DNA from 3 places in the Martinezella sp. CNPSo 3964 genome. Region 1 is predicted to be linked to each of the others. Evidence: predicted binding sites of a transcription regulator. Region 1 holds the regulator's gene; each other region holds the start of a gene.

Region 1 (4,746 bases):
CGACGATCGCGCACTGCTCTTCCGTATGAATGTCGGTCAGGACCGGAAAGCCGTATTCCTTCTTCAGGTCGGCAAAAATCTCCAATCCCTTTTCTATTCCAAGACCTCGACCGGCTTTCAGCGAGGTGCGGTTAGCTTTGTCATAAGACGACTTGTAAACAAGTCCGATGCCGAGCTTGCCGCAAAGCTCCTTTAGGACGCCGGCAACCATGAACGCATGGTCGCGGCTTTCCATTGCACATGGGCCGGCGATCAGCGACAGCTTGGCAGTGTTGGAAAAGAGGACCTTGGAGGCACCCTCGCCGACGGTGACTTCGGAATTTGTGCTCATGCTATCTCCTCGAAGGCGAACAACGCGCCCTCACCGGGCGCCAGTCTCGCCAATATACGATTGTTCTTACGCGTATAGGTGACGCCGTTAGCAGTGAAATGCGACGATGTCACGGAAAGATCGCGCGTTTTAAAAAGGATTGCCCGCGCACGCAGGCCCGGATCGTTGCCGCGAACAGGCAGATCATAGAAAGCCTCCATTCCCTCCGGCGTCAAAATCTCCAGATCGGCATTGGCAGCCCTGATCGTCAGGCCAAAGGAATGCGTCATGATCTGCGGGCCGCCGACAACCTCTTCGAAGAAGCTGCGATACACCGCCGGCTTCGGTGCGCTGAGCGCCACCCGTCCGATGCCGGTCACACCGTTCTCGTGACGCTCGAGCACGCTGCGGTCGGCGGGCAAGGCATTGATGCGCTGACAGCAGAAGGCGAGAAAATCCGGCGCGCGCAGATCGGCGGCGAAGGCAAGACGAAAGCCGGCCATGGTTTCCGTTCCGTCCGGCATCTTCATGGGACGGGAGAAATCCAGCATCTGCCCCGCCGAAATCGCAGCCGCTTTGAAACGCCCGTCATCAGCCACCGCATCATCCGTGCCGAACACCACGGCCGAGAAGCCATCCTCTCCGACCCGGAAGCGAAAAGCCTGGTCGCGCGCAACGAAAACATTGCCGTCCACGATGCTCTTCTCGCACTGCTCCGGAGATGCCACGCCCAGAGGTTCGAGATAGGTTTTGTCGGCAAGGAAAACGCAGGCATTCTGCGTGCCAAAGGGATGGCGCGCATCCGGAGCCACCGTGAAACCGAGCTTGCCGAGGCGTTCGCGCGCCAGAGCGATATTGACGGTCGGCAGTACGAGATGATCCAGCGGATGCGGGGACGAAATCATGGTTCCTCCTGTTTGCCTGCGGCAACAGATTTGCGCCCATCCCTCGCGCAATTCAAGATGGAAGCACGGAGCGCCCGAAGCGCACGACATGAACCGAACGCAATCTCGCAAACGTGATTGCTGATTCTCTCCTATAGCCGGCTTATTCGGTGACCCACCACATTCATCCAAGTCTTGAGCATACCGGCCGAACGACAAAGCCCTGGAAGCAGGCAGAGCGGCATTTCCCATATTTTTCGTTGGGTTAGCGCAGACATAGCGCCGCGATGCTCCGAGCCTATCCATTCGCAAATGGTAATTATTTAACTGGCCCAACAAGGCTTTACCGAAATTTAAGTACTTGCGGAACACATATGGAACATATAGTGTCCGTTCTGGATTTGTTTCACAGCTTTTCTTGATTCTGGGGTTCCAAGACGATGTTGACGCGCAAGCAGCAGGAACTGCTTCTCTTCATTCACGAACGCATGAAGGAATCCGGTGTGCCGCCATCTTTCGACGAGATGAAGGACGCACTGGATCTGGCATCCAAATCCGGCATTCACCGCCTGATCACGGCGCTGGAGGAGCGAGGCTTCATCCGCCGGCTGCCGAACCGGGCCAGGGCGCTCGAAGTCATCAAGCTTCCCGATGCCTATAATCCCAGCCTGCAGCCGCGCCGTGGCTTTTCGCCCAGCGTCATCGAGGGCAGCCTCGGCAAGCCGCAGCCTGTTGCCCCACCGGCTCCGCCGAAGGTGGCAAATGATGATCACAATGGCTCGGCGTCGGTGCCGGTGATGGGTCGCATCGCCGCCGGCGTTCCGATCTCAGCCATCCAGAACAATACGCACGATATCACTGTACCCGCGGACATGCTCGGCTCTGGCGAGCATTATGCGCTTGAAGTTCGGGGGGATTCGATGATCGATGCCGGAATTTTCGACGGCGATACGGTCATCATCCGCAATTCGACGACCGCCAATCCCGGCGACATCGTTGTCGCGCTTGTCGACGATGAAGAAGCAACACTGAAGCGCTTCCGCCGCAAGGGTGCCTCGATCGCACTGGAAGCCGCCAATCCTGCCTATGAAACCCGCATCTTCGGACCGGATCGCGTCAAGGTCCAGGGCAAGCTCGTCGGCCTCATTCGTCGCTATCACTGACCGGCGAATTGTCAGCGGCTGGCGACACCCGCGCAAGTGGCACGTCGAATTTACCGGTGCGCCAATCATAGGTTCGATGCCTGGTCCATGGCCGCTGCGGATTTTCGAATGCAGCGGAGATAATGGGTTTGTCGGTGGTGAGCGCCATTTCGATAGATCCGGTTTTGCGCAATGTCGCACCGGTTATGAGCATCGCTCCGGAGCGGCAATGATCCAGTCGCAATCGAATTGGCGTTACGACGATGTTCGCCGTATCGCAGGCTGAGGGCAGATAGGCTGCGTTCTCGATCGTGACCAATATCGCGCCATTTTCGAGCATGGCTGCACACCATGCTCCTTTCTGGCAGGCAAAACTGCCCTGCATAGTGCGATCCAGGGCTTCCTCCATTGCCTTGCGGACGGCCTTCTGTTCTTCACTGTTCAATCGCTTATGCCGATCCGTCTTACTGATCTGTGGAAGCCGGCTATCGGCAGGAAGCATGGTCGGCGGCTGATGCTCGGCTGCAACCAATGCCTTTTGCCATTGTTCGAAAATGAAGGCCTGTGGTCTCTCGCGATTGGTGGCTAATATATCGTCCTGGCGCAACGCGACCAGGACGCCATCTTCGGAAATCATCAGGTCGGGTTTCGGTACGCCGGATCCGAATGCTGCCAAGCCCACGGAGGAGAGCAATAATAACAGACCCAGATGGCGCAGCCGGGTCCGCAAGATGCTCATGATCAGGAAACCGACAATGAATGTCGGCATCAGCCAGGCTGGTTGGCGGCCGAAGGTAATGTCGCCTCCCCAACCGGCGACGGTTCTTGCAATCACGATGACGAGCTCAAGCCCCTCTCCGGTGACTTTCCAGAAAGGTCCGTCCAAGCCGAAAGGCATGAGCAGCATCGCCGCCATGCCGAACGGCATGACGATGAAGGAGACCACCGGCATGGCGGCAAGATTCGCCGCAAGGCCATATGTCGCCAGCCGGTGAAAATGCTCGATCGAGAAGATGGCCGTCGACGCGCCGCCGATGAATGAAGTCGACATCACGCCTGCGAAGAAACGCGTGGCGAACAATAACGGACTTAACAGACGAACGCGCGACAGAATGCTTTCGCGATGCCGCCGCCGCTTCCACAGCGAATAACCCGACACCAGTGCCAGCGTCGCCGCATAGGACATCTGGAAACTCGGGCCGAGCACTTGCGACGGCGATAGAACAAGAATGATGATAGCTGAAAGTGCGACGTTGCGCAGACTGATCGATGGCCGATCGAATAGCACGGCCACCAGCATGATCGCCATCATGATGAAGGCACGCTCGGCGGACACGCCAAAGCCAGAGATGAGGTAATAGGCCGTTACAGTGAGAAGCGCGCCGAAGGCTGCGAATTTCTTGGTTGGCCAAGCCTGCGCGACACCGGGAAAGAGGCTGAACAAATAGCGTAGGCCAACATAGAAAATGCCGGCCGACAGCGCCATGTTCAGGCCGGAAATCGCAATAATATGGGTCAGGCCGGCAATTCTCAGCGCCTCGGTCGTATCCTTGGAGATGGCACGTCTCTCATCGGTGACAAGTGCTGCAGCAAAAGCGCCGGTATCTCCCGGCAGGGTTTGCCTGATCCTGTCACCTATGCTGTTGCGCAGACTGGCAAGCCAAATATCGGCCGCATCCATCAGAGAGCCGGCGACATTATCACTGGCCGGGGACAATAGTTTCGGCGTTCCGTAGGCAAAGCCATTCGCGCCGATGCCATTGAAATAGGAACTGAAGGCGAAATCGTTGAGACCAAGCAAAGCTGGCCCGGCGGGAGGCGTCAAGCGCGCCCTGCCCTGAACACGATCACCGAGATCGAACGGTTCCGCCTGCTTGCGCACAAAGATCGTAACCCGTTGCGGCGCGCGGTGAATGGAAGGCTTTTCCGTTGCCTCGACACGGACGACATAGCGCCAGCGTCCATTGTCATAGGATTCCCGTCGCTCGATCTGACCGGTCACGGTCGTCGTCACGGCCGAATCGAGCATGACAGTGGAAACTCGCCAGCTTTCGCATTGCGCCAACGCCATGCCCAGACAAAGGAGCATGCCGGCGAAAAGCACGTGGCGAAGCAGCCGGCCCGCCTCCCGCATGAGCGCAAAGCCACTGGAGAAGACCAATAAACCTGCAAGAACGGCCTGTGGAGGCGGATCGCTGCCGGCCTTGAACCAGAAAATCGCACCAAGGCCCATGTAGATCGGCGCGAGCAGGATTGCGCGACCATGGGCCGCCTCCTCTTCGATCAGTCCAAAGGTGCCGAGCCGAATGCGGCTTAATATCCGCAGCAGCCGAGATGTCAGCCGCGTCTGATCCTGCGTCCGTTCCCATCGCTGCGCTTCGGCGGAGAAGGCAATCGTGGCAATAACAGG
Region 2 (4,746 bases), on a different contig from region 1:
GTCGTCATGAAGAGTGATGGCGGTGCGATGATGAGCGCGACAAATCCGGCGATGATGAGCACAAAGCCTGACGGAGCGGCCGGCAACGGTTCCATGACGGCGGCCACTGCACAAAAGCCTGCTGTCACACAGCTGCCGGTCGAAGGTCCCGTTCCTTCATTCGATGGCGCGGTGCAATGGCTGAATTCGCCGCCGCTGACGGCTACCGGCCTGAAGGGCAAGGTCGTGCTTGTCGACTTCTGGACCTATTCCTGCATCAACTGCCTGCGCGCGATACCCTATGTCGAAGCATGGGCGCAGAAATATAAGGATCAGGGCCTCGTCGTCATCGGCGTGCACGCACCGGAATTCGCCTTCGAAAAGAACGTCGACAATGTGAAGAAGGCCATTGCCGATCTCGGTATCACCTATCCGGTTGCGATCGACAACAATTATGCGATCTGGCGCGCCTTCGACAACGAATATTGGCCCGCCCATTATTTCATCGATGCACAGGGGCAGGTGCGCCATCATCATTTCGGCGAAGGCGATTACGATCAATCCGAAAGGGTGATCCAGCAGCTTCTCGCGGAAGCCGGCAAGAGCAATGTCGCCAGCGACATCGTGAACGTCAAGGCGACGGGGGCGGAGGCCGCCTCCAACGAGGCCGACGTCCAGTCACCGGAAACCTATGTCGGCTATCTGCGGTCGCAGAATTTCGTCGACGATGCCGGCACGGTCAACGATGCGTCCCACGATTACGCTGCCGCGACGCCGAAACTCAACGAATGGGGCCTTGCCGGCAACTGGACCGTCGGCCCGCAGGAGGCGACCTCAAACAGCGCCGATAGCCGGCTCTACTACCGTTTCCATGCGCGCGACCTGCATTTGGTGCTTGGACCATCGGCGGACGGAAAGCCGGTGCGCTTCCAGATCACCGTCGATGGCAAGCCGCCGGGCGACGGCCATGGCGTCGATACGGACGCAAACGGCAATGGCGTGGTGACGGGGCAAAAGCTCTACCAGCTCGTTCGTGCGAGTGGCCCGGTGTCGGATCATACGTTCGAGATCAAGTTTCTCGACCCCGGCGCCCAGGCCTATGCCTTCACCTTCGGCTGAGGAAACGGTTTAGCTTTCCTCGTTCGCGTACTTGGCCGCGCAAGGTAAACAAATTAGGGGCACTATCCTCAGCGATGGAAGGAAGGTCGGTCCTCTCAGATGCCGAGATCGAGCTGGGACTGTGCTCCAGCGTCGTCGCTCTCTTGGTTCGTCAAAGACGAAAGTGTGATGCCGAGCAGCCGGATTGGCCGTGCGAACGGGTGGACGGTCGCCAGAAGTGCGGATGCTATCTGGAGGACTTCGTCCATGTCGGCAACCGGATAGGCGCTTGTCCGGCTGCGCGTCGCCTGGGTGAAATCCGAATATTTGATCTTCACGGTCACCGTCTTGGAGCTGATGCCGCCTGTTTCGCAATAGCGCCAGACCTTTTGCGCAAGCGGGCGCAGTTCCGCCGTCGCCAGCGCGAGATCGTCGATATCCTCGGCGAACGTATCTTCCGCACCGATGGATTTGCGAACCCGGTCGGGTTTTACCTGCCGTTCGTCGATGCCGCGGGCAATGCCGTAAAAATAGGGACCGGCCTTTCCGAAATGCTCCTGCAGAAAGGCGAGGGATTTCGACTTCAGGTCTAGCCCGGTTTCGATCCCGTATTTGTGCATCCGTTCGGCTGTTGCCGGCCCGACGCCATGGAACTTCTTGACGGGAAGTGTCTCGACGAATGCCGGCCCATGTTTCGGCGTGATCACTGCCTGGCCGTTCGGCTTGTTGAGGTCGCTTGCCATCTTGGCGAGGAACTTGTTGTAGGAAATACCGGCCGAGGCGTTGAGCCCGGTGACTTGCTTGATCTTCGTGCGGATCTCCAGCGCGATCTCGGTGGCGATGTCCATACCCTTGAGGTTCTGGGTGACGTCGAGATAGGCTTCGTCAAGCGACAGCGGCTCGATCATCGAAGTATATTCGGCGAAGATCTCGCGGATTTGCTGCGATACCGCCCGGTAGACGTCGAAGCGCGGCGGCACGAAAATCAGGTCCGGGCATTTGCGCTTCGCGGTGACCGAAGGCATCGCGGAGTGAACGCCGAAGGCGCGGGCCTCGTAGCTTGCGGCCGCCACCACGCCGCGGGCCGCGGACCCGCCGACCGCAAGCGGCTTGCCGCGCAGCTCCGGATTGTCTCGCTGTTCAACCGACGCATAGAACGCATCCATGTCCACATGGATGATCTTTCGGATGGGGCTTGAGCTCGTGTCGTTCATGGCGGTCTCGGTCATCACACTGCAGTTTCAGCACGGGCCTTCAATTGTAGAAGCTGAAACAAATGCAGAACATATCATCCTGCATGACGATATCAAACCGGCTCTGTTGCCTTGCCGGAGAGAGGCAGGGAAATCGCCGCATGCCAGCCATGACGTGGACGCCACCTTGAGATGCGCCCGCGGCTTCCTATCTCTAGTCGGTCCCCACACGGAGCCTCAAGATGGGCCAAATCGCAACCGATCCGCTTTCCGACCTGCATATGGAGATCCTCCCGCCTGAGCGCGACGAGGAGTCCCGTGCGGACGGCATCGCATGTCTTTGCTGTCGAAGGACGCGATCGGCGCGGAAGATGGATGAGGACGGCTGCGGCATATGCGACGAATGCCTTGCGCCATGACGGATAAGGCGCCGCAGCTGCTGCCGGCCGAATTGTCTGGATTCGAACATGCGCTTGCGACGCTACCTGACGGCTATTCGGAGGGGCGTTTTCAAGGTCGCCCCTGGGGTGTGACGATCAAGCGATCGGCCGATGGGAAACGGGTCTGGCCTTACGGTGAAGAGCTTGGCGGGGCCGACATCGTCAGCTTCAATCTCTATGTGCTATCCAGAGCAAGCCTCACCCTCAAGCCTTGCGAAATGGCCTCATCGAAGGTCGTGGATTTCGTGTTGGGTTTCAGGCCCGCTTCGACGCGACGCCCGGCATAAGCGCGAAGCTTTGCCGGGCGGGCAGCAACTCGCCCTGTCTCACCGGGTGGAGAGCGGCGGCGGGGGCGGCTGTGTGGTCGAGCCGGGACCGAGCGAACGCTGGACCATCACGGTATCGGCCCAGCGACCGTAACGATAGGCAACTGCCGGCAACAGGCCGACCCGAGCGAAGCCGAAACGTTCGTGCAAGGCGAGAGAGGCGGCATTGTCGGCATCGATATAGCCGATCATCTGACGGAACCCGGCAGCCGCACAGGCGTCGATCAGCCCGCGCATGAGCAGGCTGCCGACGCCCTGGCCGACATGGTCGTGATGCACATAGATCGAGTGCTTGACCGTGTAGCGATAGGCAGGGCGCTTGCGGAACAGCACCACATAGGCATAGCCCACGACCTTTTCACCCTCGATCGCCACCACATGCGGGAAGCGGCGGTCCTTCAAATTCTTGCGTCGCTCGCGCAGATCGTCGGGCTGCGGAGTGTCGCTATCGTCCACCCCGGCCTCGACGCCACGGTGAATGTGGCGGCGATAGATTGCCAGCATGGCATCGACGTCGCTCTCCCGGGACGGGCGAACGATGATTGTTTTATCCTGCTTCATGTTCGAACCTGAATTTCCAAGCCTATTCCGCGACGACGTAGGTATAGAGCCGGATTTTGCCGGATGCATCAATCTCGCGATAGACCCCCTGGATTTCCACCTCGAAGCCGGGGAAGGTATTGAAGCAGGTCTCGAACATCTTCAGATAATCGATCATCGGCTGGGCCTGCTCCGTCAGGCGTTCGCCGGGCACGATCGTCGCGATTCCCGGCGGATAGACGACGAAGGGCGTCGTTGCGATGCGGCCGGCAATGGCGTCGATCGGCAGATAGTCCACATCGTTGCGAACGAGGCATCGTGCGGCATCGTGCGGCGACATGGCGATCGGCGGCAGGTGGTCGGCGGAAAACTGCTTTGTCTGCAGCGCACTGACATCGGCCTGGCGGAAGAAATTGTGCATTTCAGCGCAAAGGTCGCGCAGACGCACGCCTGCATAACGGCCAGGCCGGCGACGATAGAATTCCGGAATTGCCTCTTCCAGCAGCGCATTGTCGTCGTGAAGCTTCTTGAAGGCGACAAGGCCGCTGATCAGGGTGCCGGCCTTGCTGGCCTCGACACCGGGGGTGAGCAGGAACAGCAGCGAATTGAGATCGTTCTTTTCCGCAACAATGCGGTTTTCACGTAGATATTGAGCAACCACTGGCGCGGGTATGCCATGCTCCGTGTATTTGCCACTCACCCGGTCGAAACCGGGGGTGAGCAGGGTCAGCTTGTTCGGATCGGTCATGGCAAAGCCCGATTCCACTCCGGAAAAGCCGTGCCATGCTGCATGGGGCGTCAGATGCCAGAAAGCGGGATTGGTGGCGAGCTGGTCAGTTGCGACACTCTCCCACGCTACGTCATGCACGGCGCCCGGGCTTGACACATCGGGGATCGCGACGCGATCCGGCACAAAGGGCTCGAAGAACCAGCGTCGCTCGGGGCGATGTTCCTTCTCCTCGAATTCGCGGCGCACGGCGCGGATCTTCTTGCGCAGCTCGATGCCGAGGCGGATCGTGTCGTCCCAGAGCACCTCGCCGGAGCGTCCCTTCATCATCTGCGCGCCGACGTCGAGCGAGGCAAACAGCGGATAGAAGGGCGAGGTCGAGGCGTGCTGCATGAAGCTTTCGTTGAAGCGGCGGTGCTCGACGCGGCGCTTCTGGCCGGTGA
Region 3 (4,746 bases), on a different contig from region 1:
CGAAGGAGAAGGGCGTCAAGGCCAACCTCTTGGCAAAGCTCGAATTCTTCAATCCGATCGCCTCCGTCAAGGACCGTATCGGCGTCGCGATGATCGAGAGCTTGGAAGCCCAGGGCAAGATCGCTCCCGGCCGGACCGTGCTGATCGAGCCGACCTCAGGCAACACCGGCATCGCGCTCGCCTTTGCCGCCGCCGCCAAGGGCTATCGGCTGATCCTCACCATGCCGGAGACCATGTCGATCGAGCGTCGTAAGATGCTGGCGCTGCTCGGTGCCGAGCTGGTGCTGACCGAGGGACCGAAGGGCATGAAGGGCGCGATCGCCAAGGCCGAAGAACTGGCCTCGACCCTGCCGGATGCCATCATCCCGCAGCAGTTCGAGAATCCGGCCAATCCGGAAATCCACCGCAAGACGACGGCCGAGGAAATCTGGAACGATACCGACGGCAAGGTTGACATCTTCGTTTCCGGCATCGGCACGGGCGGCACGATCACCGGTGTCGGCCAGGTGCTGAAGGCCCGCAAGCCCGACATCAAGGTCATCGCCGTCGAGCCGACGGATTCGCCGGTTCTTTCGGGCGGCAATCCCGGCCCGCACAAGATCCAGGGCATCGGCGCCGGCTTCGCGCCGAAGATTCTCGATACGCATGTCTACGACGAGGTGGTCACCGTCAGCAATGACGAGGCCTTCCAGCAGGCGCGGCTCGTCGCCAAGCTCGAAGGCGTGCCGGTCGGCATTTCTTCCGGCGCGGCACTGACGGCGGCGATCAAGGTCGGCCAGCGCCCCGAGAACGAAGGCAAGACGATTGTTGTCATCATCCCGTCCTTCGCGGAGCGCTATCTCTCGACCGCACTATTCGAAGGACTTGGCGGCTGAACTTACGGCCGCAATCGATTGAGAAAAGGGGTGCTGCGGCGCCCCTTTTTATTTGGACGGTCTGGAGACGGCACCACGCCGCCTCGGTTTCGGACTTTCAGGCATGAGCGGCCAGCCGCTCGCCGGCGATGCGATAGGAAATGGCTTCGGCGAGGTGAATGCGCCCGACTGTGGGCTTATCGTCGAGGTCGGCAAGCGTTCGCGCCACCTTGAGGATGCGATGATAGCCGCGGGCGGAGAATTTCATCTTCTCGGCCGCATCGCGCAACAATTGGAGGCCGGCGGCATCCGGCTCGGCGATGGTTTCGATCATCGCCGTCGAGCAGCGGGCATTAGTGCTGACATCCTTCATGCCGGCCCGCTCGAAACGCTCCCGCTGCCGTTCACGGGCGCGGGCGACGCGGAGTGCGACATCGGCACTGCTCTCTGAGGCTGTCGGCCGGATGAGGTCGGCGGCGGAGACTGCCGGCACATCGATGCGGATATCGATGCGATCGAGCAACGGGCCGGAAATGCGGCCCTGATAGTCGCTGGCGCAACGCGGCCCGCGGGCGCAGGTGTGGCCCGGCTCGCCGGCCATGCCGCAGCGGCAAGGGTTCATTGCCGCGACAAGCTGGATGCCGGCCGGATAGGCGACGCGGTGGTTTGCTCTGGCGATAACGCATTCGCCGGTTTCCAGCGGCTGGCGCAGCGCATCGAGCGCCTGCGGCGAAAACTCCGGCAGCTCGTCAAGAAAAAGGATGCCATGATGGGCCAGCGATACCTCGCCCGGCCTCGCGCGCAGGCCGCCGCCGACGAGTGCCGCCATGGTGGCGGAATGATGCGGCGCGCGATAGGGCCGCCGATCCGAGAGCTTGCCGCCGGAAAGCTGGCCAGCGATCGAATGGATCATCGACACCTCCAGCAGCTCGTTCGTCGACAGTGGCGGCAGGATCGACGGCAGACGCGAGGCGAGCATCGACTTGCCGGAACCCGGCGGCCCGACGAAAAGCAGATTATGACCACCGGCCGCGGCCACTTCCAGGGCGCGCTTGGCGCTCTCCTGCCCCTTGATGTCGGCAAGATCCGGCAGGTTGGTCGCACCCGCGCGAACAGAGGGCTCCGGCCGTGACAGAACTTGCGTGCCGCGAAAATGATTGGCGAGCGCGATCAGGCTGCGCGGCGCCAGAATATCGATCTCCTTGCCGGCCCAGGCGGCCTCCGGCCCGCTTTCGGCCGGGCAGATCAACCCCTTGCCCATAGCATTGGCAGCGATCGCCGCGGGAAGCGCGCCGGCAACGGGCGCGATCGTGCCATCGAGATTGAGTTCGCCGATGACGGTGTAAGAGGACAGAGCGTCGGCCGGGATCGCGCCGAGCGCCGCCATCAGGCCGAGCGCGATGGCGAGATCGAAATGACTGCCCTCCTTCGGCAAGTCCGCCGGTGCGAGATTGACCGTGACCTTCTTCGGCGGCAAGGCGAGGCCGGAAGCGTGCAGTGCTGCCTGAACCCGCTCCCGGCTTTCCGCCACGGCCTTGTCCGGCAGGCCGACGATGTGCATCAGCACCTTGCCCGGCGCAATCATCACCTGCACTTCGACGGGTACGCCTTCAATCCCCTGAAACGCCACCGTGCTGACGCGCGCTACCATGCCCTATCCCCTATCGCCGAACCCGTTTGCCGTTACGTGCCCCGATCAGCAAACTTCGGGTTGCAATCTGGCATAAGACAAGGAATGAAACAAGAACAATGAACGAACAAAAGCTTCAGCCAGTCATATCGAAATCATCGAGATGACTGGCTGAATATTGTTGTTCAGCCGGGAAAGCGTGGTGGCAACCGCCGATCAGGCCCGCTTGGCTTCGATCGCATCCCAGAGCAGGCTGGCGATATCGGCACCGCCGAAGCGCTTGACTTCGCGGATGCCGGTCGGCGACGTGACGTTGATCTCGGTCATGTAGTCGCCGATGACGTCGATGCCGACGAGCAGGAAGCCGCGTTCCTTCAGGGCCGGTCCGATGCGGGCGCAGATTTCCTTCTCGCGCGCCGTCAGCTCTGTGGCTTCAGCGCGGCCACCGACATGCATGTTGGAGCGGGCGTCATGCTCGGCCGGGACACGATTGATCGCGCCGACGGCCTCGCCATCGACGAGGATGATGCGCTTGTCGCCCTTGCGCACGTCAGGCAGATATTGCTGAGCAATAAAGGGCTCGCGGAACAGCTGGCCGAACATTTCGAGCAGCGACGAAAGATTGCGGTCGTCGCGCGTCGAATGAAAGACGCCGGCGCCACCATTGCCGTAGAGCGGCTTCAGGATGATATCGCCCATCTCATCGCGGAAACTGCGGATTTCAGCCGGATCGCGGGTGATCAGCGTCTTCGGCATGAGATCGGCGAATTCGGTGACGAAAATCTTTTCCGGCGAGTTGCGCACCCAGGCCGGATCGTTGACGACGAGCGTCTTCGGGTGGATGCGCTCGAGCAGATGCGTCGAGGTAATGTAGGCCATGTCGAAGGGCGGATCCTGACGCAGCAGCACCACGTCCATGGTCGAGAGATCGACGCGCTCGGGCTCGCCGAGCTCGAAGTGATCGCCCTTCACATCACGCAGGATCATCGGCTCGACGGACGCATAGATCTTGCCATCGCGCATGCTCAGCCGCTCGGGCGTATAGTGGAAGAGCTTGTAGCCGCGGTTCTGCGCCTCGAGGCTCATGGCGAAGGTCGAGTCGCCCGCAATGTTGATGCTCTTCACATGGTCCATCTGGACCGCAACATTCTTGATACCAGCCATAGTCAGCCCTCGCTCGATTTGCGGACAGATGTAGGTCGGCCCGCCTGCAAACGCAACGGCTATTCAAGGGCTTCTGTCAAGGATGTCTTCGTGCGGAATGTCTTTCGTGAGGGCCGGCCGCGCTCAGGCGGCAAGGCCCTGCGTGTTGCCCTGCCGGACGAGGTTGCGCAGACGATAAGCCATCGTCAAAGGCTTCGGGAACGGCTTGCGCAAAAAGGCGACCTTGCGCAGATAGCGGTCGATGCGCCATGTCGCCCAGGTGCCGCCGGCAAAATAGGCGACATCACCGGCATGCAGCGTGCGCTCGACACCGTCTTCCGTGGTGATGTGAACCTCACCCTCAAGGATCATCACGGTTTCGTCCCAGCCGAAATACCAGCGGAATTCGCCTGCAGTGCAGTCCCACAGCGCGGTCATCGCGGCATCGTCCTGCCCGCGCGAATGCTCGGCAATGCGAGCGACCGGATCGCCCGACAATATCCAGGAGCGTTCGATCGGCGATGGCTTCATCTCCATCTCGTCGCTGGCGCCTGCCACGAAGTTCTTCGACGGCGGCATCGCGACGACGACCGGGGCGGCACGCGCGGCAAAGGCCGCCATGCTCGCCAACATCAGTTTCAAGACCATGCAATCCCCCAAATTCCATGCGCGTCTACGATCTCATCGCATGGAAGGGGTAACGGCGCGGTTCATGAAACCAAGCGCATTTTAACGATTGCAACGATCAGGCAGAGAAACCTTCGATTGTGCAGACGATCATGTCGTGATCGGAAAGCGGCTTGCCCTCTCCATTAAGGGAGGAAACGAGATGGCTTTCGCCGATCTTCAGTCCGCGAGTAATGAACCAGTCGAGCTTCATGGTGCGATCCGGGAAACGCGTGATCAGGCTCGGGCGCGTGCTTGTCTGATCGAGCGGGCCGCCATGGCACTCGAAGCCGCGGCCTTCGGCCATGGCAAACAGCGTATCGGTCGAGTAATCACCGCCGGTATGGTTGCCTGTGTTAAGATCGCCGCCGATCAGGATCGGCAGACCAGGCGCGAAGGCCTCGACCGCATCGATCAATGCCGCCAATTGCCGCTCGCGATAGGCGGCGGTGG

Evidence for each region. Region 1 encodes LexA, which represses DNA repair genes until DNA is damaged. Its sites were predicted from a motif close to TGTTCNNNNTGTGTTCNG; they were not measured.
Region 2: the regulator LexA is predicted to act here: its motif matches at 2,346-2,363, upstream of dinB (DNA polymerase IV).
Region 3: the regulator LexA is predicted to act here: its motif matches at 2,597-2,614, upstream of AC13Q5_RS22730 (YifB family Mg chelatase-like AAA ATPase).

What each region holds. Positions count from the first base shown of each region.
Region 1 covers NZ_JBXSOW010000001.1:193,838-198,583, forward strand. Annotated here, with positions in the region: gene kdsA (3-deoxy-8-phosphooctulonate synthase) at 1-331, opposite strand, end outside; gene AC13Q5_RS00970 (VOC family protein) at 328-1,215, opposite strand; gene lexA (transcriptional repressor LexA) at 1,635-2,357, shown strand; gene AC13Q5_RS00980 (ComEC/Rec2 family competence protein) at 2,338-4,746, opposite strand, start outside.
Region 2 covers NZ_JBXSOW010000012.1:185,466-190,211, reverse strand. Annotated here, with positions in the region: gene AC13Q5_RS29215 (cytochrome c biogenesis protein DipZ) at 1-1,098, shown strand, start outside; gene dinB (DNA polymerase IV) at 1,194-2,291, opposite strand; gene AC13Q5_RS29205 (hypothetical protein) at 2,674-2,997, shown strand; gene AC13Q5_RS29200 (GNAT family N-acetyltransferase) at 3,037-3,597, opposite strand; gene AC13Q5_RS29195 (Orn/Lys/Arg family decarboxylase) at 3,620-4,746, opposite strand, start outside.
Region 3 covers NZ_JBXSOW010000007.1:316,831-321,576, forward strand. Annotated here, with positions in the region: gene cysK (cysteine synthase A) at 1-875, shown strand, start outside; gene AC13Q5_RS22730 (YifB family Mg chelatase-like AAA ATPase) at 973-2,505, opposite strand; gene gshB (glutathione synthase) at 2,701-3,648, opposite strand; gene AC13Q5_RS22740 (cupin domain-containing protein) at 3,772-4,275, opposite strand; gene AC13Q5_RS22745 (endonuclease) at 4,373-4,746, opposite strand, start outside.